4 regions of the Burkholderia theae genome follow, and region 2 is predicted to be linked to each of the others. Evidence: predicted binding sites of a transcription regulator. Region 2 holds the regulator's gene; each other region holds the start of a gene.
The links. The regulator FliA, encoded in region 2, starts transcription of late flagellar genes. The targets are predictions, from matches to a motif close to CTAAAGTTTNNNNNNNNNNNGCCGNTA.
Positions count from the first base shown of each region.

Region 1 (7,335 bases), 450 kb from region 2:
GCAGGTCGCCGACGCGAAGATCGAATATTCGGCGAAGGGCTACATCAACGAAGCCGAGACGATGGGCTGGCTGCAGCGCTTCTTCCTCAACATCGCGCCGTGGTGATGACGATGCAGACGACCCTGTTCAACCGCCTGTCCGCCCGCGCGCACGCCGCCGCGCGGCTCGCCGTCGCGTTCGCGGCCGTGGCCGCCGCCTGCGTGTTCGGCGCGGTGCCCGCGCACGCGGAACGCCTGAAGGATCTCGCGCAGATCCAGGGCGTGCGCGACAACCCGCTGATCGGTTATGGCCTCGTCGTCGGTCTCGACGGCACCGGCGACCAGACGATGCAGACGCCGTTCACGACGCAGACGCTCGCGAACATGCTCGCGAACCTCGGCATCTCGATCAACAACGGTTCGGCCAACGGCGGCCCGTCGTCGCTGAGCAACATGCAGCTGAAGAACGTCGCGGCCGTGATGGTGACCGCCACGCTGCCGCCGTTCGCGCGGCCCGGCGAGGCGCTCGACGTCACCGTGTCGTCGCTCGGCAACGCGAAGAGCCTGCGCGGCGGCACGCTGCTGCTGACGCCGCTGAAAGGCGCGGACGGGCAGGTGTACGCGCTTGCGCAGGGCAACATGGCGGTCGGCGGCGCGGGGGCCAGCGCGAACGGCAGCCGCGTGCAGGTGAACCAGCTCGCGGCCGGCCGGATCGTCGGCGGCGCGATCGTGGAGCGCGGGGTGCCGAACGCGATCGCGCAGATGAACGGCATGCTGCAGCTGCAGCTGAACGACATGGATTACGGCACCGCGCAGCGGATCGTGTCCGCGGTCAACTCGAGCTTCGGCCCGGGCACCGCGACGGCGCTCGACGGTCGCACGATCCAGCTCGCCGCGCCGGCCGATTCGGCGCAGCAGGTCGCGTTCATGGCGCGGCTGCAGAACCTCGACGTGAGCCCGGACAAGGCCGCGGCGAAGGTGATCCTGAACGCGCGCACCGGCTCGATCGTGATGAACCAGATGGTCACGCTGCAGAGCTGCGCGGTCGCGCACGGCAACCTGTCGGTGGTCGTCAACACGCAGCCGGTCGTGTCGCAGCCGGGGCCGTTCTCGAACGGGCAGACGGTGGTGGCGCAGCAGTCGCAGATCCAGCTCAAGCAGGACAACGGCGCGCTGAAGATGGTGACGGCCGGCGCGAACCTCGCCGACGTCGTGAAGGCGCTGAACACGCTCGGCGCGACGCCCGCGGACCTGATGTCGATCCTGCAGGCGATGAAGGCGGCCGGCGCGTTGCGCGCCGACCTGGAGGTCATCTAAATGGCTGCGAACCTTCCGAACGCAAACGACCTCACGCAGCGCTTCGCGCTCGACGTGCAGGGTTTCGACGCGCTGCGCGCGCAGGCGAAGCAGTCGCCGCAGGCCGGCGCGAAGGCCGTCGCGGGCCAGTTCGACGCGATGTTCACGCAGATGATGCTCAAGAGCATGCGCGACGCGTCGCCCGACGGCGGGCTGTTCGATTCGCATACGTCGAAGATGTACACGTCGATGCTCGACCAGCAGCTCGCGCAGCAGATGTCGACGCGCGGGATCGGCGTCGCCGACGCGCTGATGAAGCAGCTGCTGCGCAACGCGGGGCAGGGCGCGGGCAGCGACACGGCGGCCGATGTCGGCGCGGGTGGCCTCGGCACGGGCGGCAACGAAGGCAGCCTCGCCGCGATGAACGCGATGGCGAAGGCCTACGCGAACGCGTCGAACAACGGCGGGCTGGCCGGCGCGCGCGGCTACTCGGCCGGCAGCGCGCTGACGCCGCCGCTGAAGGGCGCGAGCGGCGCGCCGGACGCCGACGCGTTCGTCGACCGGCTCGCGGGCCCCGCGCAGGCGGCCAGCGCGTCGACCGGCATTCCGGCGCGTTTCATTGTCGGCCAGGCCGCGCTCGAATCGGGCTGGGGCAAGCGCGAGATCCGCGCCGCCGACGGCTCGACCAGCTACAACGTGTTCGGCATCAAGGCGAACAAGGGCTGGACCGGGCGCACCGTGTCGGCGCTGACGACCGAATACGTGAACGGCACGCCGCGCCGCGTGGTGGCAAAATTCCGCGCGTATGACTCGTACGAGCACGCAATGACCGATTACGCGAGCCTGCTGAAGAACAATCCGCGCTACTCGGGCGTGCTGAGCGCCAGCCGCAGCGTCGAAGGCTTCGCGCACGGGATGCAGAAGGCCGGTTACGCGACCGACCCGAACTACGCCAAAAAATTGATCTCGATCATGCAGCAGATCGGCTGACGAGCCCGCCGGCCGCCTGCAGCCCCCCTTCGGACCGCGCCCGGCAGCCCGCCGCGCGCGGTTTCAACGTTTGCGCGAAAAAAATCGCCAATTCGATCTAAACTTTCGGTCAGCACTGCCGCTAAGTGTGAGAGACCTGCGACCGGGCCCCCGTTCTGGCCCGGTTTTACTGCGCACCGGTTGTCCGGGCGCCCATGACAAGAAAGACCGGCTAGCCATGAATATCGAAACGTCGACCGACCCCAGCCTGGATGCAGGCCACTCCGGGCCCGACTTCGCCCGCCGCAATCCGCTGGAAATCGGCGTGCAGCTGCGCAACCTGGTGAATCGCGGCGATTTCCTGACCGTCCAGTATCCGGGCGGCCAGCTCGTCACGCGCCTGCTCGAGGTCGACGTCGGCGCGCGGACGTTCACGTTCGACTGGGGCGCGCTGTCCGAGCAGAACGCCGGCATCCTCGGCGCGTCGCATTGCACGTTCGCGGCCTCGCCGGAGGGCGTGCGCGTCGAATTCACCACGGGCACGCCGCGCGAGACGCGCTACGAGGGGCTGCCCGCGTTCGTCGCCGATTTCCCCGACGTGCTGGTCTGCATCCAGCGTCGCGAATATTTCCGCGTCGACGCGCCGATCGTCGATCCGTTCCTGTGCCGCGGCAAGCTGCCGGACGGCGAGAGCTTCCTGTTCGAGGTGCATAACCTGTCGCTCGGCGGCGTGGGGCTGCGCACGGCCGACGAACGCGTCGAGGCGCTCGAGGTCGGCACGCTGCTGCCCGACGTCGAGCTCGAGCTGACCGGCCACGGCAAGCTGTCGCTCGACCTGCAGCTCGTGTCGCAGCGTTCGACGCAGATGCCGAACGGGTCGCGGCGCTACCAGCTCGGTTTTCGCTACATGTCGCTGCCGGGCAGCGCGGAGAACACGCTGCAGCGCCTGATCACGCAGCTCGAAATGAAGCGCCGCTCGCTCGCGCGGGCCTGACGCGCACGCGTGACCCGGCCCCGCACGGGCCGCCCCGCGCCCCTTCGCCGGCACCGGTTGCCGGGCGCCTTGACCGGCGATGCGCGAGTGCGCGTCGCGCGTGCATTTTTTCCTCAATTTTTTCAATCGGCGGCCGTTATACCGGGAGTCACGCAACCCGGCGGCCGCAGCGCGGCCGGCTCATCAGGATCGCGCATGTCCAACTCACTCATGAACCTCGGCGTCAGCGGCCTGAATGCCGCGCTCTGGGGCCTCACGACGACCGGCCAGAACATCAGCAACGCCGCGACGCCAGGCTATTCGGTCGAACGACCCGTCTATGCCGAGGCGAGCGGCCAGTACACGAGCAGCGGCTACATGCCGCAAGGCGTCAACACCGTCACCGTGCAGCGGCAGTACAGCCAGTACCTGAGCGACCAGCTGAACGGCGCGCAGACGCAGGGCGGCGCGCTGTCGACGTGGTATTCGCTCGTCACGCAGCTGAACAACTACGTCGGCAGCCCGACGGCGGGGATCTCGACCGCGATCACGAGCTACTTCACCGGGCTGCAGAACGTCGCGAACAGCGCGTCCGACGCGTCGGTGCGGCAGACCGCGATGAGCAACGCGCAGACGCTCGCGAACCAGATCACGGCGGCCGGCCAGCAGTACGACGCGTTGCGCCAGAGCGTGAACACGCAGCTCACGAGCACCGTGACGCAGATCAACGCGTACACCGCGCAGATCGCGCAGCTGAACCAGCAGATCGCATCGGCCAGCAGCCAGGGCCAGCCGCCGAACCAGCTGATGGACCAGCGCGACCTCGCGGTGTCGAACCTGTCGAACCTCGCGGGCGTGCAGGTCGTGCGCAACAGCGACGGCTACAGCGTGTTTCTCGCGGGCGGCACGCCGCTCGTCGTCGCGAACAAGAGCTACCAGCTCGCGACCGTCACGTCGCAGTCCGATCCGAGCGAGCTGACCGTCGTGTCGCAGGGGATCGCCGGTGCGAACCCGCAGGGGCCGAACCAGTTCCTGTCCGATGCGTCGCTGTCGGGCGGCACGCTCGGCGGCCTGCTCGCGTTCCGCAGCCAGACGCTCGACCCGGCCGAAGCCCAGCTCGGCGCGATCGCGACCAGCTTCGCCGCGCAGGTCAACGCGCAGAACGCGCTCGGCATCGACCTGTCGGGCAAGCCCGGCGGCAACCTGTTCACGACCGGCGCGCCGGTCACCTACGCGAACCAGGGCAATACCGGCAACGCGGCGCTGTCCGTGTCGTTCGCGAACGCATCGCAACCGACCGCGAGCGACTACACGCTGTCGTACGACGGCACGAACTACACGCTGACCGACCGCGCGAGCGGCACGGTGGTCGGCACGTCGACCTCGATGCCGGCCTCGATCGGCGGGCTGAACTTCTCGTTCTCGTCCGGCTCGATGAGCGCCGGCGACAAGTTCACCGTGCAGCCGACGCGCGGCGCCCTGAACGGCTTCGGCCTCGCGACGTCGAACGGCTCCGCGATCGCGGCGGCCGCGCCGTACGTGCCGTCGGCCACCACGACGAACACGGGCACCGGCACGATCGGCGGGCTGTCGGTCACGAGCGCGGCGGCCGCGGCCAACGCGCACAACTACACGATCACGATGACCGGCACGGCCGGCAATCTGCAGTACACGGTCACCGACAACTCCGCCAACCCGGTAACCACGAGCGCGCCGCAGAATTACCAGGCCGGCACGCCGATCACGCTGACGGCCGGCGTCACGGTGACGGTGTCGGGGTCGCCGGCGGTCGGCGATACCTTCAAGGTCACACCGAACACGGGCGGCACGAACGACGGCAGCAACGCGCTCGCGCTGTCGAAGCTCGTCAACTCGAAGACGTTCGGCAACGGCTCGACCACGCTGACCGGCGCGTACGCGAGCTACGTGAACAGCATCGGCAACACGACGAGCCAGCTGAAGTCGTCGAGCGCCGCGCAGACCGCGCTGGTCGGCCAGATCACGCAAGCGCAGCAGTCGACGTCGGGCGTGAACCAGAACGAGGAAGCGGCCAACCTGATGCAGTACCAGCAGCTCTACCAGGCGAACGCGAAGGTGATTCAGACCGCGTCGACGCTGTTCCAGACCGTGCTCGGCCTGTTCAACTGATTTCGGGGATCGAAGCGATGCGGATTTCCACCACCCAGTTCTACCAGATGAACGTCGCTCAGATGAGCGACCAGCAGGCGCAGCTCGCGCAGCTGTACCAGCAGATCTCGAGCGGCGTGAGCCTGGCGACGCCGGGCGACAACCCGCTCGGCGCCGCGCAGGCCGTGCAGCTGTCGATGACGTCGGCGACGCTGTCGCAGTACGCGTCGAACCAGAACACCGCGCTGTCGTCGCTGCAGAAGGAAGACCAGACGCTGATCAGCGTCAACAACCTGCTGAACAGCATTCATACGGTCGTGATCCAGGCCGGCGCCGGCTCGCTGTCCGACAGCGATCGCTCGGCGCTGTCGACGCAGCTGCAGGGCTATCGCGACCAGCTGCTGACGCTCGCGAACTCGACCGACGGCTCGGGCAACTACCTGTTCTCGGGCTTCCAGTCGACCACGGCGCCGTTCTCGAACGCACCGGGCGGCGGCGTGACCTACAGCGGCGACGCGGGTACGCGGCAGGTGCAGATTGCCGACACGCGTGCGATCTCGCAGGGCGACAACGGTGCGAACGTGTTCCTGTCGGTGCCGATGCTCGGCAGCCAGCCGGTGCCGGTCGCCACCGCAACCAACACGGGGACGGGCACGATCGGCGCGGTATCGATCACGAGCCCGTCGGCCGCGACCAATGCGGACCAGTTCAAGATCACGTTCGGCGGCACGGCGGCCGCGCCGACCTATACGGTGACCGACAACTCCGTCGTGCCGCCGACCACGACCGCCGCGCAGCCGTATTCGGCCGGCGCCGGGATCGCGCTCGGCAACGGCCTGTCGGTGCCGGTGTCGGGTTCGCCCGCGCCCGGCGACTCGTTCACGGTCACGCCCGCGCCGAAGGCCGGCACCGACGTGTTCGCGGCGCTCGACACGATGATTGCCGCGCTGAAGGTGCCGGTCAGCAGCAACACGACGGCCGCCGCCGCGCTCCAGAACGCGATGACCACCGGCACGACGAAGCTGAACAACATGATGACGAACGTGCTCACCGTGCAGGCGTCGGTCGGCGGCCGCGAGCAGGAAGTCAAGGCGATGCAGACGGTGAACCAGACCAACACGCTGCAGGTCACCAGCAACCTGGCCGACCTGACGAGCACCGACATGGTGTCGACGATCAGCCAGTTCCTGCAGATGCAGAACGCGCTGACGGGCTCGCAGAAGGCCTACTCGCAGCTGCAGAACCTGTCGCTGTTCCAGTACATCAACCCTTGATGCACGGCGCGCCGGCGGCGATGTGAGCGCACGCTTACGTCGCCGCCGGCGCGTGCTACCGCCCGCGCGCCCTGCGCGGATGGCCGCTTCTCCGGGCCGCGCGGCCGCGCCCCGGTTCGCGCACGCGGCATGCCGCGCGCCGCGCTTGCCAGCCCCATTCCCGCTCCGTAAACTCGCGCCAGATTCCAGACCGGCGCACCCTCCGCAGCCGGCGACCGACAGGAGCCCTTTCCCCATGTCCGATTCCTACTTCCCGCGCTGGCGGGTGCAATCGACCGGCGCGGCGTCGCGCGTGGTCGGCCCCGACGAGCGCCTGCCGTGGCCGCAGATGGTCGCGATGGGCGTGCAGCACGTCGTCGCGATGTTCGGCTCGACCGTGCTCGCGCCGCTGCTGATGGGCTTCGACCCGAACCTGTGCATCTTCATGTCGGGCATCGGCACGCTGCTGTTCTTCGCGCTGGTCGGCGGCCGCGTGCCGAGCTACCTCGGCTCGAGCTTCGCGTTCATCGGCCTCGTGATCGCGGTGACGGGCTACGGCGGCAGCGGCCCGAACCCGAACATCCCGGTCGCGCTCGGCGGGATCGTCGCGTGCGGCGTCGTGTACGTCGCGCTCGGCGCGCTGGTGCAGGCGATCGGCACGCGCTGGATCGAGACGCTGATGCCGCCCGTCGTCACCGGCGCGGTGGTCGCGGTGATCGGGCTGAACCTCGCGCCGAT
Region 1 covers NZ_CP183461.1:3,542,610-3,549,944, reverse strand. Annotated here, with positions in the region: gene flgH (flagellar basal body L-ring protein FlgH) at 1-106, shown strand, start outside; gene ACN22W_RS16735 (flagellar basal body P-ring protein FlgI) at 112-1,296, shown strand; gene flgJ (flagellar assembly peptidoglycan hydrolase FlgJ) at 1,297-2,265, shown strand; gene ACN22W_RS16725 (flagellar brake protein) at 2,483-3,238, shown strand; gene flgK (flagellar hook-associated protein FlgK) at 3,434-5,365, shown strand; gene flgL (flagellar hook-associated protein FlgL) at 5,383-6,618, shown strand; gene ACN22W_RS16710 (solute carrier family 23 protein) at 6,854-7,335, shown strand, end outside.
Region 1: flgK (flagellar hook-associated protein FlgK) is a predicted target of FliA. The motif match lies at 3,351-3,377, and genes of this name have one in related genera.

Region 2 (7,335 bases):
GCAGCAGCGCGCGATCGCGCGCCGCCGGATGATGGCGGCCGTGCCGAAGGCCGACGTGGTCGTCACGAACCCGACGCACTTCGCCGTCGCGCTGCAATACACGGACGGCGAGATGCGCGCGCCGAAGGTCGTCGCGAAGGGCGTGAACCTCGTCGCCGCGCGCATCCGCGAACTCGCGGCCGAACACAACGTGCCGCTGCTCGAAGCGCCGCCGCTCGCGCGTGCGCTGTATCACAACGTCGAACTCGAGCGCGAGATTCCCGGCTCGCTGTACTCGGCCGTCGCCGAAGTGCTCGCGTGGGTCTACCAGCTCAAGCGCTTCCGCTCGGAAGGCGGCGCGTTCCCCGCGGTGCCGGTCGATCTCGACGTGCCGGCCGAGCTCGACAAGGGCACGTCGGTGCCCGCCGACGATGAACGCGAAGAGGCCGAGGACACGCTCGGCAAGCAAGGCAAGCAAGGAGCATCCGCATGAGCACCCCGACCGGCCTGCTCGGGAAACGCCCGAACCCGTTCGCGGGCACCAACCTGCGCGCGCTCGCGGGCCCGGTTCTGATCTGCATGATCCTGGGGATGATGATCCTGCCGCTGCCGCCGCTGCTGCTGGATCTGCTGTTCACGTTCAACATCGCGCTGTCGGTGATGGTGCTGCTCGTCAGCATGTACACGATGAAGCCGCTCGATTTCGCGGCGTTCCCGAGCGTGCTGCTGTTCTCGACGCTGCTGCGCCTGTCGCTGAACGTCGCGTCGACGCGGGTCGTGCTGCTCGAGGGCCACACGGGCCCCGACGCGGCCGGCCAGGTGATCGAGGCGTTCGGCCACTTCCTGGTCGGCGGCAACTTCGCGGTCGGCATCGTCGTGTTCGTGATCCTGATGATCATCAACTTCATGGTGATCACGAAGGGCGCCGGGCGGATCGCCGAAGTGTCCGCGCGCTTCACGCTCGACGCGATGCCCGGCAAGCAGATGGCGATCGACGCCGACCTGAACGCGGGCCTCATCAACGAGGAACAGGCGCGCAAGCGCCGACTGGCCGTGTCGCAGGAAGCCGAGTTCTACGGGTCGATGGACGGCGCGTCGAAGTTCGTGCGCGGCGATGCGATCGCCGGCCTGATCATCATGGCGATCAACGTGATCGGCGGGCTGATCGTCGGGATGGTCCAGCACGACATGAGCTTCGCGGCGGCCGGCACGAACTACACGCTGCTGACGATCGGCGACGGCCTCGTCGCGCAGATCCCGTCGCTCGTGATCTCGACCGCGGCCGGCGTGATCGTGTCGCGCGTCGCGACCGACGAGGACATCGGCACGCAGATCACCGGCCAGCTGTTCACGAACCCGCGCGTGCTGATGATCACCGGCGTGATCATCGTGCTGATGGGGCTGATTCCCGGGATGCCGCACTTCGCGTTCCTCGGGCTCGGCGGCGGCGCGATCTGGCTGTCCCGCTCGCTGACCAAGCGCGCGGCGGCCCGCAAGGCGGCCGGCGACGTGACCGACATCGCGCCGCCCGCCGTGCTGCCGTCCGACAGCCACGAGGCGACCTGGGACGACGTGCAGCTGATCGACCCGCTCGGCCTCGAGGTCGGCTACCGGCTGATCCCGCTCGTCGACAAGAACAGCGACGGCGAACTGCTCAAGCGCATCAAGAGCATCCGCAAGAAATTCGCGCAGGAAATCGGCTTCCTGCCGCCGGTGATCCATATCCGCGACAACCTCGAACTGCGGCCGAACGCATACCGGATCGCGCTGAAGGGCGTCGAGATCGGCATCGGCGAAGTGTTCCCGGGCCAGTGGCTCGCGATCAACCCCGGCCAGGTGACGGCCGCGCTGCCCGGTGCCGTCACGCAGGATCCCGCGTTCGGGCTGCCGGCCGTGTGGATCGACGTCGCGCTGCGTGAACAGGCGCAGGTGTACGGCTACACGGTGGTCGACGCGAGCACGGTCGTCGCGACGCACCTGAACCATCTCGTCGTCCAGCACGCGGCCGAGCTGCTCGGCCGCCAGGAAGTGCAGGCGCTGGTCGAGCGCACCGGCAAGGACGCGCCGTCGCTCGTCGAGGACCTCGTGCCGAAGACGATCTCGCTGACGACGCTGCAGAAGGTACTGCAGAACCTGCTCGAGGAAGGCGTGCCGATCCGCGACATGCGCACGATCCTCGAGGCCGTGTCCGAACATGCGGGCCGCGGCGACGCGTTCGAGATCACGGCCGCGGTGCGGCTCTCGCTCGGCCGCGCGATCACGCAGCAGTGGTATCCGGGCGCGGGCGAGATGCAGGTGATGGGCCTCGACTCGAATCTCGAACGCGTGCTGTCGCAGGCGCTCGCCACCGGCGCGAACCCGGGCCTCGAACCCGGCCTCGCACACAACCTTCTGACCGGCACGCAGCAAGCGATGCTGCGTCAACAGAATCTCGGGCTGCCGCCCGTGCTGCTCGTGCAGCACGCGCTGCGCGCGATGCTCGCGCGTTTCCTGCGCCGCAGCCTGCCGCAATTGAAAGTGCTGTCGTATGCCGAAGTGCCGGACACACGCACGATCAAAGTCGTTAACGTCATCGGGGGTTCCGCTTGAACATTCGCAAATTCACCGGCGCAACGAGCCGCGACGCACTTCGTCTCGTGCGCGAGGCGCTCGGCGCCGACGCGGTCGTGCTGTCGAACCGCACGCTCGATGACGGCAGCGTCGAAATCGTCGCACTCGCCGATTCGGACCTCGCCGCGGTGACGCCGCCGGCTGCCGCGCGGCCGCGAATCGCCGCGCCGCGACTGCCGGAATCCGTGCCGGCCGCCGCCGTGCAGGGCATCGTGTCGCGCCCGGGCGCCGCGCTCGCGCGCCCGGCCGTCAATCCGTACGCGGCAGGCGACGGCGGGCTGCCGGACGTGTTCTCGTCGGTGTTCGGCGCCAGCGCCGATGCGGAGGACGCGGCGGCGCAACCGTCGACGATCGATGCAGACATGCTGGCCGGCATTCCGGCGGCCGCGGTAGCGCCGTCGATTGCCGCACCGGCAGCCGGCACGCCCGCTGCCGGTACGCCCGCCGCAGGCGCTTCCGAACCCGCGCCGTGGCTCGTCGAGCACGCGAAACGCCTGACGCAGCAGCGCGACGCACTGATCGCGCGCACCCAGGCCACGCCGGCCGCGCCGCAGGCGAGCGCCCCGGCCGAGCAGCGCGCCGCGAACGCGACGTCGCCCGACTGGGCGCGCGACATCGTGCGCGACGCCGAACGCCGGATCCCGGCCGCCGCCCCCCGCGCGCCGGACCCGAGCGCCGCGCATGCCGCGAAGGCGGCCGAGCGCACGCGCCTGTCGGCCGACGCGGCCGCCGTGGTGGCCGATGCGGTGAAGTCGCGCATCGAGCGGATCGTCAACGACACGGTGATGCACGAGCTCGGCGAACTGCGCGGGATGATGGAAGAGCAGTTCGACAACCTGATGTGGCACGACCGCCAGCGTCGCAGCGCCGTGCATGGCGCACTGACCAAGCACCTGTTCGCGGCCGGTTTTTCCGCGCAGCTCGTGCGGATGCTCGTCGACAACCTGCCGTCCGGCGACGGCGCGCAGACCTTCGAACAAGCGGCCGAATGGGCGCAGTCGGTGCTCGCGGCGAACCTGCCGGTGCTCGACAGCGAGGACGCGCTGATGGAGCGCGGCGGCGTGTTCGCGCTGATGGGGCCGACGGGCGTCGGCAAGACGACCACCACCGCGAAGCTGGCCGCGCGCTGCGTGATGCGTTTCGGCGCGAGCAAGGTCGCGCTGCTGACCACCGACAGCTACCGGATCGGCGGCCACGAACAGCTGCGCATCTTCGGCAAGATCCTCGGCGTGCCCGTGCACGCGGTGAAGGATGCGGGCGATCTCGCGCTCGCGCTGTCCGAACTGCGCAACAAGCACATCGTGCTGATCGACACGATCGGCATGAGCCAGCGCGACCGCGCGGTGTCCGACCAGATCGCGATGCTGCACGGCGCGAACGCGCCGGTGCAGCGCCTGCTGCTGCTCAACGCGACGAGCCACGGCGACACGCTCAACGAAGTCGTGCAGGCGTACCGCAGCGCGGGCGAGCATCCGGACCTCGCCGGCTGCATCCTCACGAAGCTCGACGAGGCGACCCACCTCGGCGGTGTGCTCGACACGGTGATCCGCTACAAGCTGCCGGTCCACTACGTGTCGACCGGCCAGAAGGTGCCGGAGAACCTGTACGTCGCCTCGACCAAATTCCTGCTGAAGAGCGCGTTCTGTGTGCCGCGCGACGGCTCGCCCTTCGTGCCGCAAGACGAGGACATGCCGACGCTGCTTTCCGCACTGACCGCACGTTCCACCGCCGAGCTGCACGAGGTGCGATTTGGATAAACGGATCATCGATCAGGCCGAAGGGCTGCGGCGCCTGCTGGCCGGGCGCGCGTCGCGCATCGTCGCGGTGACGGGCGGGCCGGCGGGTGTCGGCTGCACGTCCACCATCGTGAATCTGGCGGCGGCGCTCGCATCGCTCGGCAAGGATGTGCTCGTCGTCGACGAGCGCGCCGACGTGCATTCGGCCAGCGCGACGCTGGCGGGCGCGTGGCTGCGCGACGGCGAGCGCACGCGGGTGGCCGCCGGGTTCGGCCTGTGCGCGGCCGCGCGGCTCGCGCGTGCCGGCTACAGCGACGCGCAACTGAGCGACTTCATCGACGGCCCGGCCGACATCGTCCTGGTCGACGCGCAGCTCGGCGCCGACGGCTCGTTCTCGGCGCTCGCGCGCGAAGCGCACGACGTGCTGGTCGTCACGCGGGTCGCCGCGCAGGCGATCACCGAGGCGTACGCGTGCATGAAGCGGCTGCATTTCGCGCACGCGTTCGCGCAGTTCCGTGTGCTGACCAATCACGTCGCCAGCCACGCCGATGCGAAGACGGCGTTCGACAACCTCGCGGGCGTCGCGAGCCGCTACCTGACCGTGTCGATCGCCGACGCGGGCTGCGTGGGCGCCGATCCGCTCGTCGAGCACGCGCGCGAACTGATGCATGCCGCGGTCGACGCGTTCCCGTCGTCGTCCGCCGCGCGCGATTACCGGCAGATTGCCGCCGACCTGCTGTACTGGCCGATGCGCCCGCGTTCGGGTGCGGGCCGTGCCGTCCGTACCGGCGGCAAGCCGTCGTACGAGGCGGGCGCGGCACACGCCGCGTGAGCACCACCGGAAGGAGAGAGCCATGATGTACAACGCTCAAGGAAAGATGTCCCAGGCGGACGTGCTCGCGCAATATGCGCCGCTCGTGCGGCGCCTCGGGCTGCAGCTCGTCGCGAAGATGCCGGCGAGCGTCGACCTCGACGACCTGATCCAGGCCGGCATGATCGGCCTGATGGACGCGGCCGGCCGCTACAAGGAAGACCAGGGCGCGCAGTTCGAGACCTACGCGACGCAGCGCATCCGCGGCGCGATGCTCGACGAGCTGCGCAGCAACGACTGGCTGCCGCGCAGCCTGCGCAAGACGTCGCGCGAGGTCGAGCACGCGGTGCACCAGGTCGAGCAGCATCTCGGCCGCTCGGCGAGCGAGACCGAGATCGCGCAGCACCTGAACATGCCGCTCGACGAATACCAGGGGATGCTGCAGGATCTGCACGGCAGCCAGCTCATCTACTACGAGGATTTCGACCGCGCGGCCGACGACGAGCCGTTCCTCGACCGCTATCGCGTCGATCACGCCGATCCGCTGTCGGCGCTGCTCGACGAGCACCTGCGCGAGGCGCTCGTCGAGGCGATCGAGCGTCTGCCGGAACGCGAGAAGCTGCTGATGTCGCTGTACTACGAACGGGGTCTGAATCTGCGCGAGATCGGCGCGGTGCTCGAAGTGAGCGAATCGCGCGTGTGCCAGCTGCACAGTCAGGCCGTCGCGCGCCTGCGTGCGCGGCTGCGCGAACAGGCGTGGGTCGGCGCGGAGTCCTGACCCTTTCTCGACGGCCACGCGCGCCGACCCCGCGCGCTTGAGCCGCTTGCGCATTTTGCGCGCCGATTTGCTACAATCCTTCCCGTTTTCCGAGGAGCGTTGCGACGGACCGTTCCAGGTCCGCCAGGCTCGGAAGGCTTCACCAAGCAGCCGTGCGGCGCGCGTTTCGCGACCGTCGCGCCGGCTCCGCTTCCTGAACGGCGCTCACGTCACCAATCTAGAAACTTTTTAGAAAGGAGGGCGTGATGAACGCCATTATCGATTCGCAAGCTTCCAAGGATTACGTCGTCGCCGACATGGCGCTGGCTGGCTGGGGCCGCAAGGAACTGAACATCGCCGAGACCGAAATGCCGGGCCTCGTGCAGATCCGCGACGAATACAAGGCACAGCAGCCGCTGAAGGGCGCGCGCATCGCCGGTTCGCTGCACATGACGATCCAGACCGGTGTGCTGATCGAGACGCTGAAGGCGCTCGGCGCGGACGTCCGCTGGGCGTCGTGCAACATCTTCTCGACGCAGGACCACGCCGCGGCCGCGATCGTCGAAGCCGGCACGCCGGTGTTCGCGTTCAAGGGCGAATCGCTCGACGAATACTGGGAGTTCTCGCACCGCATCTTCGAATGGCCGAACGGCGAATTCGCGAACATGATCCTGGACGACGGCGGCGACGCAACGCTGCTGCTGATCCTCGGTTCGAAAGCCGAGAAGGACCGTTCGGTGATTTCGAAGCCGACCAACGAGGAAGAAGTCGCGCTGTACAAGTCGATCGCTGCGCACCTCGACGTCGACGCGACCTGGTACTCGAAGCGCCTCGCGCACATCAAGGGCGTGACCGAAGAAACCACGACCGGCGTGCACCGCCTGTACCAGATGGAAAAGGACGGCCGCCTGCCGTTCCCGGCGTTCAACGTGAACGACTCGGTCACGAAGTCGAAGTTCGACAACCTGTACGGCTGCCGTGAGTCGCTCGTCGACGGCATCAAGCGCGCGACCGACGTGATGATCGCGGGCAAGGTCGCGGTCGTCGCGGGCTACGGCGACGTGGGCAAGGGTTGCGCGCAGTCGCTGCGCGGCCTCGGCGCGACCGTGTGGGTCACCGAAATCGATCCGATCTGCGCGCTGCAGGCGGCGATGGAGGGCTACCGCGTCGTGACGATGGAATACGCGGCCGACAAGGCCGACATCTTCGTGACGGCCACCGGCAACTTCCACGTGATCGGCCACGATCACATGAAGGCCATGCGCCACAACGCGATCGTCTGCAACATCGGTCACTTCGACTCGGAAATCGACGTCGCGTCGACCCGCCAGTACCAGTGGGAAAACATCAAGCCGCAGGTCGACCACATCATCTTCCCGGACGGCAAGCGCGTGATCCTGCTGGCGGAAGGCCGCCTCGTGAACCTCGGCTGCGCGACCGGC
Region 2 covers NZ_CP183461.1:271,006-278,340, forward strand. Annotated here, with positions in the region: gene flhB (flagellar biosynthesis protein FlhB) at 1-472, shown strand, start outside; gene flhA (flagellar biosynthesis protein FlhA) at 469-2,568, shown strand; gene flhF (flagellar biosynthesis protein FlhF) at 2,565-4,346, shown strand; gene ACN22W_RS01285 (MinD/ParA family protein) at 4,339-5,157, shown strand; gene ACN22W_RS01290 (RNA polymerase sigma factor FliA) at 5,180-5,914, shown strand; S-adenosyl-L-homocysteine riboswitch at 6,000-6,127, shown strand; gene ahcY (adenosylhomocysteinase) at 6,160-7,335, shown strand, end outside.

Region 3 (7,335 bases), 900 kb from region 2:
ACGATCAGCACGATGCCCGACAGCGTCATGAACGCGACACCGAGGCCGAGTGCGACGAAGCCCGCATGCCGCGCGGCGACGGGCGCCCCGGCGCCGACCCAGTAGCCGACCCGCACGTTGGCGGCCTGGCCGATCGCGAGCGGTACCATGAACGCCACCGACGCGACGTTCAGCGCGATCTGGTGCGCGGCCAGCGACGTCGCACCGAGCACGCCGATGGTCAGGCCGGTTGCGAGGAACAGCGTCGACTCGACCCCGTACGTGATCGCCACCGGCCAGCCGATGCCGATCAGTTCGCCCATCATGGGCAGTTTCGGGCGCGCGGCGGTGACGAAATGACGGAAGCGTTGCCGGCCGTGCAGCAGCCAGATCAGTGCGAGCGCGGTGAGCCAGATCGTGATCGTCGTCGCGACCGCGGAACCGAGGAAGCCGAGGCGCGGCAGCCCGAACGCGCCGTGGATCAGCCCGTAGTTCAGCACGGCATTGACGCCGACGCCGCCGATCGACACCCACAGCAGCCGCTTGGCGGCGCCGATCGCCGGCAGGAACGCGCGCATCAGCCCGACGCCGATCAGGCTGCCGAGTGCCGCGTAGCGCAGGATGCCCGTGTATTCGCCGACGTGATGCGCGAGCAGCGGCGGCTCGTGGAACATCAGCAGGATCGGTTCGGACAGCGACAGCGCGACGATCGCGGGAATCGCGAGCAGCACGGACAGCGCGAAGCCCGTCCAGTAGATGTGCGGCACGCGGTGCTCGGCCTGCGCGCCGCGCGCGTGCGCGACGCTCACGCTGACCGACGACAGCACGCCCTGCAGGATGGTGACGATGACGAAGAAGAAGTTCGCGCCGAGCCCGCCCGCCGCGAGCGAATCGGGGCCGAGCGAACCGAGCAGCACCGTGTCGGTGACGCTCATCGCCATCTGCGAGAGTTGCGCGATCGCGAGGGGGGCGGCGAGGCGCGCGGTATCGGCGGCGTGACTGGATAGCGACGGCGGCGCGGCGGCCGTCCGCGTAAAAGCGGAATGCGACATGGAATGGGCGCTCGCGCGGGAGCGGGCCCGCGCTGTATGTATTTATTTTGAGAGACGGTTAGCTTACGGCTTTATTCGTACCGTGTCGAACGCGCGCGCCGATGGCCATGTCTCGGACAGGGGGAACCCCAGGGCCGGTTCCCGCTGGTCCGTTATTCGGGCGAGCGGGCCCTACGCTTCGCGCACCGCGATGCGCGTGTCGCCCAGCAACACGACCTGGCCCGCGCGGATCTTGCAGGTCTTGCGCAGCTCGACCGCGCCGTCGACTTTCACCGCGCCGGACGCGACGATCAACTTCGCGGTGCCGCCGCTGTCCGCGAGGCCGGTGATCTTGAGAAGGTTGTGCAGCTCGACGTAGTCGCCGGTCAGCGTGAAATCCAGATTGGGCATGACGAGGAAGGTGCGCGTTGCGCGGGAGGAATCGCCCCGCATCATACGGCACCGCGGGCCGGCGCGCGAGCGTGGGCGGCCGCGGCATGCAGTTGTTAAGGACTGTGAGCGATTCGTCAGCAAATGAAACGGTGGGTAACAGTCTGAGAGATTCGAGAACCGGCCGTGCGCGCCGCGGGTCTTTTGTCGTACCTGCTGCGTGTTGCGGCGGGGGACGCGACAGGCCGCATCGCTGCGGTCGACGCTCACAATTTCTTGAGGAGAATTGCCATGTCCAAGATTCGTACGATGCTGATCGGTGCCGCGCTGACGGCGTTCGCCACTTCGGCCGCGTTTGCCCAGACGGGCACGGCGGCGCAGGGTGCAGCCGGTGCCGGCATGCAGGCGCAGACGCCGGCGGCGGGTGTCGGAGCAGGCGTGCAGGGCAGTGCAGGCGCGAACGCGTCGGGCAATGCGGTGGGCGGCGCAACCGATGCAGTCGGCGCGGCAGCCGATGGCGCGAAGGATACGGCGTCGTCGGCCGTCCACTCGGCCAAGAAGCACACGAAGCATGCCGCGAAGTCGGCCAAGAGCCATGTCGGCTCGGCCAAGGCGAAGGCCGGCGAAGCGACCGAAGGCGGCGCATCGGTCGGCGCGGAGGGCGGTGCATCGACCCAGGGCGCTACGCAGTAAGCGGTGCCCGGCGCTGTCGCGACGCTCGCCCCGGGCGGCGCGACGCGACGGCGGTTATCCGGCGGCCCGGTTCGTTTCGCTCGAACCGGGCCGTTTTCATGGGTTCATGCGTGCCGTTACGGCCGGCGCTGTCCCTGGCTTTGCCCCTGTCCCTGCGCCGGCCGAGCGGCAGCCGGCGTGAATACGCTGCGCAGCCACACGGCGAGCCGCGCGAACACGTCGTACGGCTCCTCGACGAAGATCTCCGGCTTCAGCAGCCGCAGGTATTCCATGATCTGCTGCGCTTCCTGCTTCTGGAACGAGCCATGCGCGAGCCCGAGCCGCAACAGCCCGCGCAACTCGCCGAGCTTGTCGCGCGCGGTGCTGCCGACGCTCATCTCGCACGCGAGCTTCGCCTCGTAGATGCGTTGCCGCAGCGATTCCGCGAGCCGCCACGCGGGCGTCTGCATCAGTTCCTCGAGCGTCTGGATGTCCTGCGCCGCGCCCTTGATCTGCGCGGCGAGCGGGTCGATCAGCGACGGGTCGCCCTGCGCTTCGGCGACGATCGCCTTCGCCCAGTCGCGGCAAGCCTTCGCGAGTTCGTCGGGGGTCCATTCGGAGCGCGACGCGAAGCCGAAGCCGAATTCGCCGGCCTGCCGCATCAGGATCGCGACGACGTCCGGAAATTCCTTGTCGAGCGTGCGCTTTGCCCACGCGTACTGGCCGCCCTGCAGCATCCGCTGCACGGCGTGCTCGGTCAGCGGCACCATGTTGTCGAGCAGTTTGGCGCGCAGGAAATCCTCGAACGACGGCGTCGCGAACTGCGGGTCGAGTTTCAGCGACACGCGAACGAACGCGTCGTAGTCCTTGCGCAGGGACTCGAGCGTGTCGTCCTTGAGGGAAAGGGTGATCTGGCCCATGAATCTTCTCGATGGCGGCCCGCGCAAGCCGACGGCCGGCACGGCGCACCGGGGCGGGCGCAGCGTCGACTGACCGGTGCGCGCCGAGGCCGGTGGCGGGTCTTCATTCCCTTTATCGGCGCGCCGGACGAAAACTTGAGCGCGCGTGGCCGAGCGTTCGCTCAGGCGGGCAGCCAGTGCGGCAGCACGATCCCTTGCCAGAAAAAGAACACCGCGAGCCCCGCTGCGATCGTGACGAGCGGGCGGCGGGTCGCCGCCGACACCAGCACGGCGGCGAGCGCGCCGACGAGCTGCGGATTGCGCCAGGTCAGCTCGGCCGTGCCGCCGTGCGGCGAGACGGTCATCGGCACGATGATCGCGGTCAGCACGGTGACGGGCACGAAGCCGAGTGCGGTCCGCACGAGCGGCGGGAAGGCCAGCCGCTCGCCGAACAGGAACAGCGTCGAGCGGATCGCGTACGTGATGACGGCCATCCCGAGAATCAGCAGCGCGTAGTTCACGATGCGGCCTCCGTGCGCGAGCCGGCGCGTGCGCGTTCGTGGAGCAGCGTGAGCGCGACGCCGATCGCGACGCCGGCGGCGACCGCGCCGAGCAGCCCGAGCTTGTATGGCCAGCCCTGCCAGAAGTACGCGAGCGTGCCGGCCGTCGCGGCCGCCGCGAAATAACGCAGCGTGCCGAGCTGCGGGACGACGATCGCGATGAAGGTTGCGGCCATCGCGAAGTCGAGGCCGAGCGACTGCAGGCCCGGGAAGGCCGCGCCGAAGCCGATGCCCGCGAGCGTCCAGACCTGCCAGTTCAGGTACATCGCGAGCCCGGACCCGAAGAAATAGTGGGGGCCGATCGTGCCGGGCGCGAAGTGCCGGTAGTGTGCATAGGCGACCGCGAACACCTCGTCGGTCATCAGCGCCCCGAGCGTCGCGCGCCAGCGCAGCGGCAGGTGCGCGACATAGGGCGCGAGCGTCGCGCTGTACAGCAGGTGGCGCAGGTTCACGATCAGCGTCGTCGCGAGTACGACGACGAAGCTCGCGCTGCCCGCGATCAGGCCGAGCGCGATGAACTGCGCGGAGCCCGCGAACACCGCGAGCGACATCAGCGCGCCGTGCCATGCGGCGAGCGGGCCGCCGCCGACGAGCGTGCCGAAAATCACGCCGAACGGCGCCGCGCCGATCATCATCGGGATCGTGTCGCGCGCACCGTCGAGCCATTCGTTCAGCGGGCGGCGAGGGGGTGACGCGGGTGACGGGTTCGAAGAGCGCTTTTCCATGAACTGCAGGATAGCGGGCCGGCGGTGTGCCGGCTTGTATGTTCTTGCTCTCGTGGGGGCGTGGTAGCGCGGCCGCCGGATGCGGGGTGCGCGATGCCGCGTGTCAGCTTGCCTGCCAGCGCCCCGGCGGCACGCCGAACATCCGTTTGAAATGCCGGGTGAAGTGGCTCTGGTCGACGAAACCGCTGGCCGCCGCGACATCGGCGACGGGCACGCCCGCGCGCAGCGGCGCCAGCGCGCGCTGCAAGCGCAACTGGTTGCGCCATGCATGCGGTGGCATGCCGGTCGTGCGGGTGAACAGGCGCGCCGCGTGGAACGGCGACAGGCCGGCCGCTTGCGCGACTTCGTCGAGTGTCACGGTGCACGTGAGATCGGCGGCGAGCCGCTCGCGCATCGCTTCGACGCGCGGTTCGTCCGCGGCGAGCGGCGCCGGTCGCGGCAGCGCGTCGGCATGGCGCACGATCAGCGTCGACAGCGCGTCGAGCATCGCCATTTCGGCGGCGAGCGGATCGTAGATGCGGGGTGCGTTGGATGCCGGATCGTCGGTCGCCTGCCCGTGCGCATGCGAGGACAGGGCGCGCTCGCTGCCGGCTTCCATCATCCGGTGCGCAAGCGTGAGCCGGGCCGCGAGATCGGCGTCGCGAATCACGTCGGGGGCGAACCACGGCGCATCCTGCGGGCGGCCCGCGATCGCACTCGTGAGTGCGCGGATGAATTCGACCGGCATGTAGCTCACGCGGTAGCACCAGCCTTCGTCGGCCGCGCGCGAACCCGTATGCACTTCGCCGGGATTGATCACGGGCACGGTGCCGGTTTCGGCGACATAACCGCTGCCGCGATAGGTGAAGCGTTCCGCGCCTTCGAGAATCACGGGAATCGTGTACGCGTCGTGCCAGTGGGGCGCGAACGTGTGGTCGCGATAGGTGGCCGTGACGAGATCCGCATCCGGCAGCAGCGGCGTGCGCCAGTAGCGTGCGGAGTCGGGAAGGCGGGTGGCGGACATGATCGGGCGCGGGAGCGGTCGAACCGACAGTGTATCGCTCGCGCGCCCGTCCGGTGCGGGCCTTACTTGACCGGAATCGTCGTGCCGGCCGGCATCGGCACCGCGGTGACGGCGTTCTTCGGGCTGCCGCTGACGATGCGGTCGCTGTAGGTCAGGTAGACGATCGTGTTGCGTTTCTTGTCGACCACGCGCACGACGTGCAGCGTCTTGAAGATGAACGACATGCGCTCGCTGAACACGTCGGTCTGCTGCTTGAGCGGCTCCTTGAAGCTGATCGGGCCGACCTGCCGGCACGCGATCGACGCTTCGCTCGGATCCTCGGCGACGCCGAGCGTACCCTTGATCCCGCCCGTGCGTGCGCGCGACACGTAGCAGGTCACGCCCTGGACGACCGGATCGTCATACGCTTCGACGACCACGCGGTCGGAGCCCGTTACGCGGAAATGGGTGTTGACGCTGCCGACTTCCTCCGCGTGCGCGAGCGGTGCCGCGGCGAATGCGGAAAGCAGGAGGGCGAGGGGGGCGCAGGAAAGGAGGCGATGCTTCATCGATGGAACCGGATACGGATGCGGGACGAAGACTCTAGCATGCGCGCGGCCGGGCCACGAAAGGCGCAAGGGCGGCCGGAAAAACAAAAGGCCCGTCGAATGACGGGCCTTTCGCTGTCTGGCTCCCCGACCTGGGCTCGAACCAGGGACCTACGGATTAACAGTCCGGCGCTCTACCGACTGAGCTATCGGGGAATAAATCGGTACATCTGCGTTTGCGTCACCAGCAAAAAGCCCGTTCAATTTCAACGGGCATTTGCGTTTTTGGCTCCCCGACCTGGGCTCGAACCAGGGACCTACGGATTAACAGTCCGGCGCTCTACCGACTGAGCTATCGGGGAACAAACAGCAGAGAAACGAGATTGTATGGAGTGTTCGCTAACCTGTCAATACTTTTGGGCCGCAGCGAACAAAAAATTTCTGCGGCCGCCGCGCGATCAGCGCTCGAGCAGGTGCAGCTTGTCCTGCACGTCCTTCCACTCGTCCGCATCGGCCGGTGCCGGCTTGGTCTTCGTGATCGACGGCCAGCCCTTTGCCAGCTCGGCGTTCAGCTCGGTGAACTGCTGCTGGTCGCCCGGAACGTCCTCTTCGGCATAGATCGCATTGGTCGGGCATTCGGCGACGCACACGGCGCAGTCGATGCACTCGTCCGGATCGATGGCGAGAAAGTTGGGACCTTCACGGAAGCAATCCACCGGGCACACATCCACGCAGTCCGTGTATTTGCACTTGATGCAGCCTTCGGTCACAACGTGAGTCATTAAAACGCTCCTGCTTGGCGGTATATATGGGGTGGCGTTTGCGCCAAAAGCGGCATTGTAACTGAAGCGCAAAACCCGCATGGCGTGGTCGGCTATCCGGCTTATATCGTTTCGTGATTAGTTTATGGGGACCCGCCCAGGGGGGGGCCGCCTAGGGGCCGAAGGGGCGCGCCACCGGGAACCCGCGCACCGTGCGCCGGCGCGACAAGGCGGCAGGCGGTTTCCCGATGGTCGGGCACGCATTCGGGTAACATGGCCGACAGACCGGGCGGCGCGTGGTGCGCCGGGGCCCTGTCACGATATTGGCGGTGCCGTAAACATGATCATCACTTCGCTGCTCGACACGGATCTCTACAAGTTCACGATGATGCAGGTCGTCCTGCATCACTTTCCCGCTGCAAGCGTCGAATACCGTTTCCGGTGCCGCACGCCCGGCGTCGATCTCGTGCCGTACATCGACGAGATCCGCGACGAGGTGCGCGGCCTGTGCTCGCTGCGTTTTACCGACGTCGAACTCGACTACCTGCGGCGGATGCGCTTCATCAAAAGCGATTTCGTCGACTTCCTCGCGCTGTTCCACCTGAACGAAAAGTACATCTCGATCACGCCGTCGCCGAAGGGCAACGGCGAGATCGACATCGAGATCACGGGGCCGTGGCTGCACACGATCCTGTTCGAGATCCCGGTGCTCGCGATCGTCAACGAGGTCTATTTCCGCAACACGCAGCGCGAGCCCGACTATCGCGAAGGCCGCGAGCGACTGCGCG
Region 3 covers NZ_CP183461.1:1,174,652-1,181,986, forward strand. Annotated here, with positions in the region: gene norM (multidrug efflux MATE transporter NorM) at 1-1,031, opposite strand, end outside; gene ACN22W_RS05525 (RNA-binding S4 domain-containing protein) at 1,203-1,421, opposite strand; gene ACN22W_RS05530 (hypothetical protein) at 1,692-2,093, shown strand; gene ACN22W_RS05535 (DUF4088 family protein) at 2,210-2,992, opposite strand; gene ACN22W_RS05540 (AzlD domain-containing protein) at 3,154-3,492, opposite strand; gene ACN22W_RS05545 (AzlC family ABC transporter permease) at 3,489-4,256, opposite strand; gene ACN22W_RS05550 (AraC family transcriptional regulator) at 4,360-5,259, opposite strand; gene ACN22W_RS05555 (CreA family protein) at 5,322-5,807, opposite strand; tRNA gene ACN22W_RS05560 (tRNA-Asn) at 5,927-6,002, opposite strand; tRNA gene ACN22W_RS05565 (tRNA-Asn) at 6,073-6,148, opposite strand; gene fdxA (ferredoxin FdxA) at 6,245-6,568, opposite strand; gene pncB (nicotinate phosphoribosyltransferase) at 6,888-7,335, shown strand, end outside.
Region 3: ACN22W_RS05535 (DUF4088 family protein) is a predicted target of FliA. The motif match lies at 3,106-3,132, and genes of this name have one in related genera.

Region 4 (7,335 bases), 390 kb from region 2:
CGCCGTGCGGTGCGCGGTTGCCCGGATCGTCGGGCTCGATCGTCCAGTCGAGCCGCGCGCCGGGCCACGCCTCGCCCGCCCAGCGGAACTGGTCGGTCGCGAGCGCGTCGAGCTGCTGCCGGACGATCGGCACGGCGGCCGGATGCACGGGCGTGAGTGTCTGCGCCTGCGGATCGGACGACGCGCCGGCCAGTTCGGCGCGCGCGGGCGTCCAGCGCGTGTCGGCACGCGCGTCGAGCGGATCGGCCGTGTCGTGCGGCAACGACGCGCCCTGCCGGGCGGCCGCCGGCAAAGCCTGGGCGGGGTCGCGAGCCGGCGCGCCGCCTTGGGCCGGTGCGCCCGGTTGCGCGGCTGTCCGCGCGTTCGCGGGCAGCGGCAGGCGCTGTGCGAGCAGCTCGTCGAGCACATCGGTCGAGTCGTGCTGCGCGGCATCCGGGTCGATCGGCGCGAGCGTAGCCGTCAGGCGCGCCTGCGGCTCGCGCATCAGCGCCGCGAGCGGACGCTGGCCGGCCAGCCACTGCGCCAGATGGGATTCGTAGAAGAGGCCGCTCTCGCTCACGGCCTGCGCGAGCGCCGCGCGCAGCGCCGCGACCGGCGGCAGCCCGGCCGCTTCGCGCGCAGCCGCGGCGGACGACGCCGCCGCGGGAGCCGGCGTGGAAGACGTGGAAGACGTGGAAGGCGCGGCCGGATCGGACGTGGCCGGCGCACGCGCCGGCACGGTCGTCTCGGTCAGCAGCACGGTGGGATCGGCCAGCAGCGGCGTGCGCCCGGCGATGACCGGCGTCGCATCGCCGCCCGCGCGCGAGATCGCGTCGAGCACGCGCCCGACATCGGACAGCGCGGTCTGCGTGGAAGCCGGCGGCGCGGCGGGCGGGCTGGCGGGCGCGGGCGAGGACGACGCGCCGGCACCCGGCGTGCCGACCTGCGCGGTCGCGCCGCCGCCGGCGGGCGCCGACACGGTGCCGGTCAGCAGGCTGTCGAGACGGCTCGCCAGCAGCGCGGCTGCAACGGGGTCGATACCGGTCATGATCGGAGCCTGCTCACCTCAGCCACATCGTTGCGAATCCGGGAACGGCACATCCGTGCCGCCCTCGGGAACAGCGCGCCTGCGGTAACGGGCCCTACCCGCGCGCGCGGTAGAGATCGGTCAATACCTTGGTCGAGCGCCGCGCCTCGAACAGCGCGGACAGCCGCGCGACGTCCGGGCTCGCGAGATCGCGGATCGCGGCGTCGTCGGCCAGGATGCGGCGAATCAGGTCGAGCTTGCGGCCGAGATCCGATTCGTCGAGCGCAACGCCCGGATCGGCCTCCTTCAGCCCGTCGACGAGTTGCAGGAATTCGGCCTGCAACCCCGGCAACGCGCTCCAGTCGGCGCCGCGCGCGGCGCACAGCATCCGGCCCGACACGGCTGCGAGCGCCTCGTAACGAGCGAAGTATTCGGCCTTGCGATTCATCTTGATGCTTCCACTGCCTGTTGCGCGGCCATGCGCGCGGCTTCCGGGGCAATCCCCGTCCATGCTTCCTCGAGCGTCGCGAGCAGCCCGTCGACTTCGACCAGCATCGCATCGCTCGCCTGCGCGTTCGCTTCCAGCAGACGCCGGCCGATATACGCATAGAGCCCATCGAGCCGATCCGCGATCTCGCCGCCCACGTCGCGGTTCAGCGACGCCTTCAGGCCGCTCTCGACGATCCGGATCGCCTTGCCGATCGCTTCGCCGCGCGCGGACACGTTGCCCTGCTGCAGGTGCATACGCGCCAGTGCAATCGCCTGCCGCGCCCCCTGGTAGAGCATCGCGATCAGCCGGTGCGGCGAGGCGCCCATCACCCCGGTCTCGACGCCGACACGCGCGTAGGCATTGGCTCCAGCGTGTCCTGGGGAAAACATGCGCATCTCCTTGTCATGCGGTAGCTATATGGGAGCCGCTGCCGTGCATCGCACGACGCGGCCTTCTCCGGAGTTATCGGAAGGGATTTGGAAAGCTTTAGGCGCGCGGGGCCGCCGCCGGGCGCGGAAGGTCGGCCCGCCGGGCCCGCCCGGCCCCCGTCACACCGACATCTGCATGATGTCGTTGTAGGCGCTCACGAGCTTGTTGCGGACCTGGAGCCCGAACTGGAAGCCGATGTTGGCTTTCTGCATGTCGACCATCACGTCGTTCAGCGACACGTTCGGCGCGCCGACCTCGAACGCCTGCGCCTCGCCGGCCGCGTGCTGCTGGTCGCCGCTGATCTTGTCGAGCGACGCCTTCATCGCGCTCGCGAACGTGCTGGCCGTCGCCGCGCCCGAGCCGGCAAGCGCCGCCGTCGGGCTCGCGACGCCGCCGGACGCCTGCGCGGCCATCGACTGCATCTGTTGCAACACCGAACCGATCCCGCTGACGTTCGCAGTCATGCTGTCCCCAGAATTGAGAGAAGAGACCCGGACGCACCGGGCGTTTCCGCCGGTGCCGCACCACGCGCACCATGCCGGATCGCAGCAAAGAATAGCAGCGCGCCGTGCGTCAAAGCCGAGAAAGTACGGGGGAAACCCCGCTCTTTTCGGTCGATCGGAGTACGGCCCGGATCACGATAATCGCATCGTGTCATTGTCCGCCCGCTCGTCCGAGCGAGCTCAGTCGTCCCGCTCCGGAGAAACTCGACGCATGGATTCGCAGGCCAACTCGCTGATCAATCCCGACGCCCGCGCGGGCCTCGCCAGCCCGGCGCCCGGCGCCGCCGCGGCCGCCGCGTTGCCGGGCGTGGGTGGCGCTGGCGCGGACTTCGGCCTTGGCGGCTTCGCCGAACGCATTCCCGGCATCTCGCGGATGAAGGGCAACCCGAAGCTGCCGTTCCTGATCGCCGTCGCGTTCGCGATCGCCGCGATCACCGCGCTGGTGCTGTGGAGCCGGACGCCCGACTACCGCGTGCTGTACAGCAACCTGTCGGACCGCGACGGCGGCGCGATCATTACCGCGCTCCAGCAGGCAAACGTTCCCTACAAGTTCGCCGACGCCGGCGGCGCGATCCTCGTGCCGTCGAACCAGGTGCATGAAACGCGCCTGAAGCTCGCCGCGATGGGCCTGCCGAAGGGCGGCTCGGTCGGCTTCGAGCTGATGGACAACCAGAAATTCGGCATCAGCCAGTTCGCCGAACAGATCAACTACCAGCGCGCGCTCGAAGGCGAGCTGCAGCGCACCATCGAATCGATCAATGCCGTGCGCGGTGCGCGCGTGCATCTCGCGATCCCGAAGCCGTCGGTGTTCGTGCGCGACAAGGAAGCGCCGAGCGCGTCGGTGTTCGTCGACCTCTACCCGGGCCGCGTGCTCGACGAGGGCCAGGTCCAGGCGATCACGCGGATGGTGTCGTCCGGCGTGCCCGACATGCCCGCGAAGAACGTGACGATCGTCGACCAGGACGGCAACCTGCTGACCCAGCCGGCTTCGGCGTCCGGCCTCGACGCGAGCCAGCTCAAGTACGTGCAGCAGGTCGAGCACAACACGCAGAAGCGCATCGACGCGATCCTCGCGCCGATCTTCGGCGCCGGCAACGCGCGCTCGCAGGTCAGCGCGGACCTCGATTTCTCGAAGATCGAACAGACGTCGGAAAGCTACGGCCCGAACGGCGTGCCGCAGCAGGCCGCGATCCGCAGCCAGCAGACCAGCAGCGCAACCGAACTCGCGCAGGGCGGTGCGTCGGGCGTGCCGGGCGCGCTGTCGAACACGCCGCCGCAGCCGGCCTCGGCGCCGATCGTCGCCGGCAACGGCCAGAACGCGCCGCAGACGACACCCGTCAGCGACCGCAAGGACCAGACGACCAATTACGAGGTCGACAAGACGATCCGCCATCTCGAACAGCCGATGGGCAACGTGAAGCGGCTGTCGGTCGCGGTCGTCGTCAACTACCAGCCGGTCGCCGACGCGAAGGGCCACGTGTCGATGCAGCCGCTGCCGCCCGCGAAGCTCGCGCAGGTCGAGCAGCTCGTGAAGGACGCGATGGGCTACGACGAGAAGCGCGGCGACTCGGTGAACGTCGTGAACAGCGCGTTCTCGACCGTGAGCGACCCGTACGCCGACCTGCCGTGGTGGCGCCAGCCCGACATGATCGCGATGGCGAAGGAAGCCGCGAAGTGGCTCGGCATCGCGGCGGCCGCGGCGGCGCTCTACTTCATGTTCGTGCGCCCGGCGATGCGCCGCGCCTTCCCGCCGGCCGAGCCGGCCGCGCCGGCACTCGCGGCGCCGGAAGATCCGGTCCTGCTCGACGGCCTGCCCGCGCCGGTCAAGGCCGAGGAGCCCGACTCGTTGCTGCTCGGCTTCGAGAACGAGAAGAACCGCTACGAACGCAACCTCGACTACGCGCGCACGATCGCCCGCCAGGATCCGAAGATCGTCGCCACCGTCGTGAAGAACTGGGTGTCCGATGAACGCTGAAGGCTTGACCAAGAGCGCGCTCCTGCTGATGTCGATCGGCGAGGAAGAAGCCGCGCAGGTATTCAAGTTCCTCGCGCCGCGCGAGGTCCAGAAGATCGGCGCCGCGATGGCCGCGCTGAAGAACGTCACGCGCGAGCAGGTCGAGGACGTGCTGCAGGACTTCGTGAAGGAAGCCGAGCAGCACACCGCGCTGTCGCTCGATTCGAGCGATTACATCCGCTCGGTGCTGACGAAGGCGCTCGGCGAGGACAAGGCCGGCGTGCTGATCGACCGCATCCTGCAGGGCAGCGACACGAGCGGCATCGAGGGCCTGAAGTGGATGGACTCGGGCGCCGTGGCCGAACTGATCAAGAACGAGCATCCGCAGATCATCGCGACGATCCTCGTGCACCTCGACCGCGACCAGGCGTCCGAGATCGCGTCGTGCTTCACCGAACGGCTGCGCAACGACGTGCTGCTGCGGATCGCGACGCTCGACGGCATCCAGCCGGCCGCGCTGCGTGAACTGGACGACGTGCTGACGGGCCTGCTGTCCGGCAGCGACAACCTGAAGCGCAGCCCGATGGGCGGCATCCGCACCGCGGCCGAGATCCTGAACTTCATGACCAGCGTGCATGAGGAAGGCGTGCTCGAAAGCGTGCGCCAGTACGACGCCGATCTCGCGCAGAAGATCATCGACCAGATGTTCGTGTTCGAGAACCTGCTCGAGCTCGAGGATCGCGCGATCCAGATGGTGCTCAAGGAAGTCGAGTCGGAAACGCTGATCGTCGCGCTCAAGGGCGCGCCGCCCGCGCTGCGCCAGAAGTTCCTCGCGAACATGTCGCAGCGCGCGGCCGAACTGCTCGCCGAGGATCTCGACGCGCGCGGCCCGGTGCGCGTGTCCGAAGTCGAGACGCAGCAGCGCCGCATCCTGCAGATCGTGCGCAACCTCGCCGAGAGCGGCCAGATCGTGATCGGCGGCAAGGCGGAAGACGCGTATGTCTGATTCGGCGAGCGATCGCGCGGGCACCCTCACCGCGTACCAGCGGTGGGAGATGGCGTCGTTCGACCCGCCGCCGCCCCCGCCGCCGCCCGACGACGCGGCCGCGGCCGCCGCCGCGCTCGCCGAGGAACTGCAGCGCGTGCGCGACGCCGCGCACGCCGAAGGCCATGCGGCCGGCCACGTCGAAGGCCAGGCGCTCGGTTACCAGGCCGGTTTCGAGCAGGGCCGCGCGCAGGGCTTCGAGGCCGGCCAGGCCGATGTGCGCGAACAGGCCGCGCAGCTCGCGGCGCTGGCCGCGTCGTTCCGCGAGGCCGTGTCGACCGCCGAGCACGATCTCGCGGCCGACATCGCGCAACTCGCGCTCGATATCGCGCAGCAGGTCGTGCGCCAGCACGTGAAGCACGACCCGGCCGCGCTCGTCGCGGCCGTGCGCGACGTGCTCGCGACCGAACCCGCGCTGTCCGGCGCGCCGCATCTCGCGGTGAATCCGGCCGACCTGCCCGTCGTCGAAGCCTATCTGCAGGACGATCTCGATACGCTCGGCTGGAACGTGCGCACCGACGCGTCGATCGAGCGCGGCGGCTGCCGCGCGCACGCCGCGACCGGCGAGGTCGACGCGACGCTGCCCACGCGCTGGCAGCGCGTCGCCGCCGCGATCGGCAAGGTGAGCACGTGGTGACGCGGCCGCCCGAATCGCTCGCGCACGACGGCATGACGCCGCTCGAGCGCGAACTCGCGCTCGCGTCGTTCGGCCCCGCTGCACACGACGCCGCGTACGACACCGCACACGACACAAAGCAGCATGCAGCCGCCGCGGCCGACGCCGCGCCGCGCGCGCCGCACAATCCGCATCTCGCGCACTGGCGCACGCACCTGAACGGGCTCGCCGCACGCAGCCACCGCGCGCTGCCGCTGCGACCGTGCGGGCGCCTCACGCGCGCCGCGGGCCTCGTGCTCGAGGCGATCGGGCTGCGCCTGTCGGTCGGCGCCGAATGCACGATCGAACTGCCGCCCGGCAGCACGCTGCCGCACGCGCAAGCGGAAGTCGTCGGCTTCGCCGGCGATCGCCTGTTCCTGATGCCGACCACCGACGTCGCCGGCGTGCTGCCCGGCGCGCGCGTGTGGCCGCTCGAAAGCGCGCCCGTCGCCGATCCGCTCGCGGGCGCGAAACGACTGCCGGTCGGCTGGGAGATGCTCGGGCGCGTCGTCGATGCGTCGGGCCGCCCGCTCGACGGCCTCGGCCCGCTCGCGTCGAAGGTCGATGCGCCGCTGTCGGCGCCGTCGATCAACCCGCTCGAGCGCGAACCGATCCACCACGTGCTCGACGTCGGCGTGCGCGCGATCAACGCACTGCTCACCGTCGGCCGCGGGCAGCGGATGGGCCTGTTCGCGGGCTCCGGCGTCGGCAAGTCGGTGCTGCTCGGCACGATGGCACGCTACACGAGCGCGGAAGTGATCGTGATCGGGCTGATCGGCGAACGCGGCCGCGAAGTGAAGGAATTCATCGAGCAGATCCTCGGCGAGGACGGGCTCGCGCGCTCGGTCGTCGTCGCGGCGCCGGCCGACGTGTCGCCGCTGCTGCGGATGCAGGGCGCGGCCTACGCGACGTCGCTCGCCGAGTATTTCCGCGACCAGGGCAAGCACGTGCTGCTGCTGATGGATTCGCTGACGCGCTACGCGATGGCGCAGCGCGAGATCGCGCTGGCGATCGGCGAGCCGCCCGCGACGAAAGGCTATCCGCCGTCGGTGTTCGCAAAGCTGCCCGCGCTCGTCGAGCGCACCGGCAACGGGCCGGAAGGCGGCGGCTCGATCACCGCGTTCTACACCGTGCTGACCGAAGGCGACGACCAGCAGGATCCGATCGCCGATTCGGCGCGCGCGATCCTCGACGGCCACATCGTGCTGTCGCGCGCGCTCGCCGAGGCCGGCCACTATCCCGCGATCGACATC
Region 4 covers NZ_CP183461.1:3,596,726-3,604,060, forward strand. Annotated here, with positions in the region: gene ACN22W_RS16970 (flagellar hook-length control protein FliK) at 1-1,027, opposite strand, end outside; gene ACN22W_RS16975 (flagellar protein FliT) at 1,122-1,454, opposite strand; gene fliS (flagellar export chaperone FliS) at 1,451-1,885, opposite strand; gene fliE (flagellar hook-basal body complex protein FliE) at 2,045-2,389, opposite strand; gene fliF (flagellar basal-body MS-ring/collar protein FliF) at 2,640-4,403, shown strand; gene fliG (flagellar motor switch protein FliG) at 4,393-5,388, shown strand; gene fliH (flagellar assembly protein FliH) at 5,381-6,064, shown strand; gene fliI (flagellar protein export ATPase FliI) at 6,058-7,335, shown strand, end outside.
Region 4: fliS (flagellar export chaperone FliS) is a predicted target of FliA. The motif match lies at 1,960-1,986, and genes of this name have one in related genera.